DNA from 2 places in the Agrobacterium sp. fls2-241-TYG-188a genome. Region 2 is predicted to be linked to the other one. Evidence: riboswitches for the same ligand, from Rfam matches in the RefSeq annotation. Region 2 holds a riboswitch; the other holds the start of a gene.
The links. Region 2 has a riboswitch for S-adenosylmethionine ahead of QRN85_RS07210 (O-succinylhomoserine sulfhydrylase). Riboswitches for the same ligand answer to the same signal wherever they lie in the genome.
Positions count from the first base shown of each region.

Region 1: it holds a riboswitch for S-adenosylmethionine, as region 2 does, so the genes downstream of both, metA (homoserine O-acetyltransferase MetA) here and QRN85_RS07210 (O-succinylhomoserine sulfhydrylase) in region 2, are expected to answer to the same signal.

Region 1 covers NZ_JARVRD010000007.1:208,605-212,008, reverse strand. Annotated here, with positions in the region: gene QRN85_RS19835 (ABC-F family ATP-binding cassette domain-containing protein) at 1-739, opposite strand, end outside; gene QRN85_RS19830 (thiamine diphosphokinase) at 743-1,393, opposite strand; SAM riboswitch at 1,485-1,561, shown strand; gene metA (homoserine O-acetyltransferase MetA) at 1,639-2,565, shown strand; gene QRN85_RS19820 (aldose epimerase family protein) at 2,637-3,404, shown strand, end outside.
Region 2 covers NZ_JARVRD010000002.1:77,433-80,836, forward strand. Annotated here, with positions in the region: gene QRN85_RS07210 (O-succinylhomoserine sulfhydrylase) at 240-1,424, opposite strand; SAM riboswitch at 1,468-1,546, opposite strand; gene QRN85_RS07215 (2'-deoxycytidine 5'-triphosphate deaminase) at 1,621-2,715, shown strand; tRNA gene QRN85_RS07220 (tRNA-Gly) at 2,771-2,844, shown strand; gene QRN85_RS07225 (BA14K family protein) at 2,929-3,252, shown strand; gene QRN85_RS07230 (glycosyltransferase family 2 protein) at 3,327-3,404, opposite strand, start outside.

The DNA of each region.
Region 1 (3,404 bases), on a different contig from region 2:
GCCGCATATTGCGCTTGCGCCGCGCAGTCACGCCATAGCGCATCCAGTGTTCTTCGCGCTCAATGGCCTTGCCGAGCTTGTGCTGCTCCAGCTCTTCCTCTTCGAGCACCTTGTCGCGCCATTCCTCGAAATGCGCGAACCCGCGGCTGAGACGCCGCGCCTGGCCACGATCCAGCCAAACAGTGGCTGTGGAGACCTTTTCAAGGAAGCGCCTGTCATGCGAGATCAGGACCAGGGCACTTCGCGTCTGCTGCAATTCGCTTTCCAGCCATTCGATTGTCGGCAGATCCAGATGGTTGGTCGGCTCGTCCAGCATCAGAATGTCGGGCTCTGGTGCCATGACGCGCACGAGAGCAGCGCGGCGAGCTTCGCCGCCAGAAAGGCTGGACGGATGCTCCTGCCCGGTCAGACCGAGATGTTCCAGCAGATAGGTGACGCGATAGGCATCGTCGCCAGGGCCAAGACCGGCTTCGGCATAGGCCTGAACCGTCTCGAAGTCGGCGAAATCAGGTGCTTGCTCGAGATAACGGATCGTAGCCGAAGGGTGACGGAATATCTCACCGGACTGCGCCTCTACGAGACCCGCCGCGATCTTCATCAGCGTCGATTTGCCCGAACCATTGCGGCCGACAAGGCAGATACGATCCCCCGGCTCCACCTGCAGATTGGCACCGTCGAGCAGCGGAGTAACGCCGAAGGTGAGCTTGATATCGTCGAGTTTCAGAATAGGGGGTGCCAAGGTTCAGGCTCCGGTCAAATCATAGGGACGGGCGAGCACGATGGCCTTGCCGCTTTCAAGACGAAGGTGCAATGGCCCCTCCGCCACGTTGGAAATAGTACGGGACGAGCCAAAAGCAAGCGCAAAATCCGTCAGGGGATAGCGCGCATTCCTGATTTCGAGACCCGACAGCGCCGTAAAACCGGCGACAGAAAACAACGATCCTGCCGGCAGGTCGAGCGTGCGTTCCCCTGCCAGCAAGGGATAGGCTTCCTCCTCGCCGGATGTCAGAGTGACATCGATGCCGCTTTCAGCCAGTGAAACGGCATAGAGCAGATGGAACAGGGCGTGATCCGACCGTTCGCCGGAGAGTGCACCCACCAGGGTCAACCGGGCGGCACCGCGCTCGATGCTCTCAGACACGGCAATTTCGCCATCGGTCACACCTTTGGACGCGGGAAACGGCCTTTGCGGCACATCAGGCCACCGTGCCAGGAGGTCCCTGTCGGAGGAATCGAAGTCACCCACCCATAATTCCGGCGTCAGACCGAGAGGCTCGGCGTGACGCATTCCGCTATCGGCCGCAATCACGCGCGTGTCCGCCACTGCTTTTCGCAGACGATCCGTGACGGTGATTGTGCCGCCGAGAAGTATGGTGAAATGGGTAGGCGTCATTCCCCTGCCATAGCCCGGATCGGTCACGGATGGAAAGACACAAACGCCGGATTGGCCTGCGATATTGATTTTCTGGCCGCGCGGGATTATGACACCCGTCAGTGGTGATTTGCCGACCGGCTTGCAGCCACTTTAAAGAAGTCGCTAAAGGGTCGAGGAAAAAGTCAATTTCCGAGGACCGGTTGCGATTTCGCCACCGGTTTTTTTGTTTTCACGGCCTACGCCGCCATGGAAGTGAGTTTGACATGCCAATCAAGATTCCCGATACGCTTCCCGCTTTCCAGACCCTCGTGAATGAGGGCGTGCGGGTCATGACAGAAACGGCAGCCATCCGTCAGGATATCCGCCCGCTGCAGATCGGGCTGCTCAACCTCATGCCAAACAAGATCAAGACCGAGATCCAGATGGCGCGACTGGTGGGCGCATCGCCGCTGCAGGTTGAACTCTCGCTGATCCGCATCGGCGGACACCGCGCCAAGAACACCTCGGAAGAACATCTGCTTTCCTTCTACGAGACATGGGAAGAGGTGAAGAACCGCAAGTTTGACGGCTTCATCATCACCGGCGCACCGGTGGAAACGCTGAACTACGAGGAAGTCACCTACTGGGACGAAATGCAGAAAATCTTCGACTGGACACAGACCAACGTCCACTCGACGCTGAATGTCTGCTGGGGTGCAATGGCGGCAATCTATCACTTCCACGGCGTGCCGAAGCACGAGTTGAAGGAAAAGGCATTCGGCGTCTACAGACACCGCAATCTTTGCCCATCCTCGATCTATCTCAGCGGTTTCTCCGACGATTTTCAGGTTCCGGTATCGCGCTGGACAGAAGTGCGTCGCGCCGACATCGAGCAACATCCGGAACTGGAAATCCTGATGGAATCCGAGGAAATGGGCGTGTGTCTGGCCCATGAAGCCAAGGGCAAGCGCCTCTATATGTTCAATCACGTCGAATATGACTCGACGTCGCTGTCGGACGAGTATTTTCGCGATGTGAATGCGGGCGTCCCGATCAAGCTGCCGCATGATTACTTCCCGCACAATGATCCGACCTTGAAGCCCCTCAACCGTTGGCGCAGCCATGCCCACCTGTTTTTTGGCAACTGGATCAATGAGATCTATCAGACCACGCCGTACGAACTGGAAGCGATCGGCACGGGCAGAAAGTAATTCAGTGATTGCGAAGGGTCGGAAAATAACGCAACGTCCGGCCCGAAACGATCGATTGGGAGAGTATCGCTATGCTGGAAGCCGGGACACGTGAAAACTTCGGATTTACGCCGACGGGAGAAAAGGTCGAGCGCGTGGGCATTGCTGCTGGCGGATTGAGTGCCAATGTCATGACATGGGGCGCCGTCATCCAGGATCTGCGGCTTGAAGGCCATCAGCCGCCGCTTCTTCTCGGCTTCGAAAATTTCGATGACTATCCGAAATATTCCTCCTATTTCGGCGCCACACCCGGCAGAAACGCCAATCGTATTGGTGGCGGCAAGTTTTCCATCGATGGCAAGGCATATCAGCTGGAGCTGAACGAAAAAGGCGTTACCCACCTTCACGGCGGCAGCGACAATATCGGCAAGCGCAACTGGATGATCATGGAACATGGCCCCAGTCATGTCGTGCTGCAGATCATCGATCCCGATGGCCGCGCCGGCTATCCCGGGAATTGTGCTGTAACGGCAACGTACACAATTCGCGAGGGAGGCGTTTTGTCGGTCGTTTACGAAACGACGACCGATCAGCCCACGCTCGCCAATGTCTGCCAGCATTCCTATTTCAATCTGGACGGCGCGGAATCGGCGCTCGGCCATGAAATCGAAATCGCCGCCGATCATTACCTTCCCACGGACGAGCGACAGATTCCAACCGGTGAAATCCGCGCCGTTGACGGTACTGTCTTCGACCTGCGAAGCTCGACACCGATGCGCCGCGAGATCGATGGTGCACAGGTTGGTTATGACCACAATTTCTGCCTTTCAGCCCAGCGCGTGGCAAAGCGCAAGGTGGCA
Region 2 (3,404 bases):
CATGGGCTTAGGTCAAGAAACCCGGATTTCATATTGTATTTACTTTACCGGCGATGGTAAATTTTGGCTGCGGCCAGAGGAGGGTGTCACGCCTGGATGATGACAGTGCCATAACATCCGTGCCCTGCTTTCCATAATGCTTATTGCGGGGCGTACGGAAATTTTTCGAGGCGGCGATTGCGGTCGCGCATATAGGGGCGGGTAGGCGGCCCGGCACCAGGCCGGACCGTTGATGTCGATCAGGCCGAGACCTTGGCGAGTGCTGCTGCGAAATCCTCCAGCAGATCGTCGGTGTCTTCGATGCCGCAGGAAAGGCGCAATGTGCCGCCGGAAATGCCCAATTCGGCGCGGGCTTCATCCGTCAGGTTCTTGTGCGTCGTCGTGCCCGGATGGGTGATGAGGCTCTTGGCATCGCCGAGATTGTTGGAAATCTTGATGACCTCCAGGGCGTTCTGCAGCTTGAATGCCGCTTCCTTGCCACCTTTGAGCTCAAAGCAGACGAGGGTCGATCCACCCGTCATCTGCCGGGCAATGATGTCGGCCTGCGGGTGATCGGCCCGGCCGGGATAGATGACCTTGGCCACCTTGGTCTGCTCTGCCAGAAAATCGGCGATCTTGCCGGCATTGGCGGTCTGCTGGCGCACGCGAAGCGGCAGGGTTTCCATGCCTTTCAACAGTGTCCAGGCGTTGAAGGGCGAAAGAGCCGGGCCAGTATGGCGGAAGTAGTCCTGAAGCTCTTCCTCGATCCACTTCTTGTCGGAAAGAACCACGCCGCCAAGGCAGCGTCCCTGACCATCGATATGCTTGGTCGCGGAATAGACGACGATATGCGCGCCCAGTTCCAGCGGCTTCTGGAAAAGCGGGGTCGCAAACACGTTGTCTACAACCAGTTTCGCGCCGATCTGATTGGCAAGCTTGGCAACGCCTGCGATATCGACCACTTCCAGCGTCGGATTGGTCGGGCTTTCCAGGAAGAACAGCTTGGTGTTGGGCTGGATCGCCTTTTCCCAGTTGGCAAGATCGCGACCGTCTACCAGCGTGCAGCCAATGCCATATTTGGGCGCCAGCGTTTCCACCACCCAGCGGCAGGAGCCAAACAGCGCGCGCGCGGCAACGATGTGATCGCCCGCTTTCAGCTGGCACAGAATGGCGGCGCTGACGGCAGCCATGCCGGAGGCCGTGGCGCGGGCATCTTCGGCGCCTTCCAGCATACACATGCGCTTTTCGAACATGTCATTGGTCGGGCTTGCGTAACGGGCATAGATAAAGCCATCCGTCTCGCCCTTGAAACGGGCTTCTGCGGCTTCAGAGCTGTCATAGACGAAGCCCTGTGTGAGATAGATCGCCTCGGATGTCTCGCCATAGGCAGAACGCAGTGTGCCGCCATGGACCAATTGGGTTGCCGGGCGCCATTTCTTGCTCATGTCATCACCTTACAAACAAAAAAACCGGCCGCAAAAGCAGACCGGTTACAAGCACCCGGTCTTTTTAGCCACTTATTTAACGTGGCTGCAAGCCGACCGGCCAAATCACCACGGGATAAGATTGCCATAACTCCGTTAACGACTTGCGTCAATGCCTTGCTTTTGGTTTTGTCGCCCATGAAAAAGGTGGTGAGCGATGACGAGAACAACAGGCATTTTGGCAGATGGAGCGATCCGCGAGCTGTTCCACGCCGGTCAGTTGACCAGCCAGAAGGCGCTGGATCGAGATCAGGTCCAGCCTGCCAGCCTGGACCTGCGTCTGGGTGCCAAGGCTTACCGTGTCCGGGCCAGCTTCATGCCCGGCCCATCCACCAAGGTCATCGAAAAGCTGACCCGCCTCAGCCTTCACGAGATCGATCTCAGCGAAGGCGCGGTGCTGGAAACAGGCTGCGTCTACATCGTCCCCCTGATGGAGGCGCTGGCGCTTCCGGCAGGCATGTCTGCTTCCGCCAACCCGAAAAGCTCGACAGGCCGCCTCGACATCTTTACCCGCGTCATCACCGATTATGCGCAGGAATTTGACAAGATCCCGGCGGGATATCACGGTCCGCTCTATCTTGAAATCAGCCCGCGCACCTTCCCTATCGTCGTTCGTCAGGGCTCGCGCCTGTCGCAGATCCGCTTCCGCATCGGCCACTCCGTTCTCAACGAAGGTGAGTTGCTGACGCTGCATGAAAACGAAACGCTGGTGGCAAGCGAAACCCCCAATGTATCGGGCGGCGGCATTGCCCTGTCGATCGATCTGCAGGGCTTCGGCGAACAGGGCCTGATCGGTTATCGCGGCAAGCATCACACCGCCGTAGTGGATGTCGATCAGAAAGCGGCGCATGACGTGCTGGACTTCTGGGAGCCAATCCATGCGCGGGGCCGCGCTGAACTGATCCTCGACCCGGATGAATTCTACATTCTCGTCTCCCGCGAAGCGGTGCACGTTCCACCGCTCTATGCCGCCGAAATGACGCCCTACGACCCGCTGGTAGGCGAGTTCCGCGTACATTACGCAGGCTTCTTCGATCCCGGCTTCGGCCACGCCAGCGCCGGCGGAACCGGCAGCCGCGCGGTTCTCGAAGTCCGAAGCCACGAAGTCCCCTTCATTCTCGAACACGGCCAGATCGTCGGTCGCCTGGTCTACGAACACATGCTGACCAAACCGGAAGGCCTCTACGGCACCGGCCTCGGCTCCAACTATCAAGCCCAGGGCCTCAAACTCTCCAAGCACTTCCGCGCCTGATAGACCCACAACAAACTTGACAGCCCACCACAACTGTCAGACTTTTGAATGCCATGCGGGTGTAGCTCAATGGTAGAGCAGCAGCTTCCCAAGCTGAATACGAGGGTTCGATTCCCTTCACCCGCTCCAGGCGTTCTTTCCCCTATATTTGCGATCTTGGAACAAAACTCCGTCGAGTAACGTTGGTTTTCCGAATAACAAAAGGAAGTACCGATGTTTAAGATGGTAAAACTGATGTCAGTGGCTGCCATGAGTGCTGGGTTTTGTGGCGTTACTTTTCTGCCTGCCCATGCATTGAGCGTCATTTCTCCGGCCTATGAGGAGCAGGCGCCCGCTGCCGCCGCCACTTACAGCCATCCGCCTGTTGCCTTTACTGGTGGCGTTGGTGAGGCCGCAAATTCCCAGGGTTTTGCGCTTTCTCCTAATGAGATTCAGCACGTTCGCTGGTGTGCGCAAAACTACACTTCTTATCACGCGACCGATGACACCATCGATAATGGCACGGGCGCTCGTACTGCCTGCAAGTCGCCCTACTGATCTTGCTCTGAGTTACGACTTCTGGAAGATATCTACCAAATTAGAAATATACTTTTGTTGATCTAGAAAATACTTCATTTATTCTTTTTGACGGGGCTGTGCGGCGTCTTGTTCCAGACGAAGGGCTTGTAGCGCAACTCATAGATCGCTCG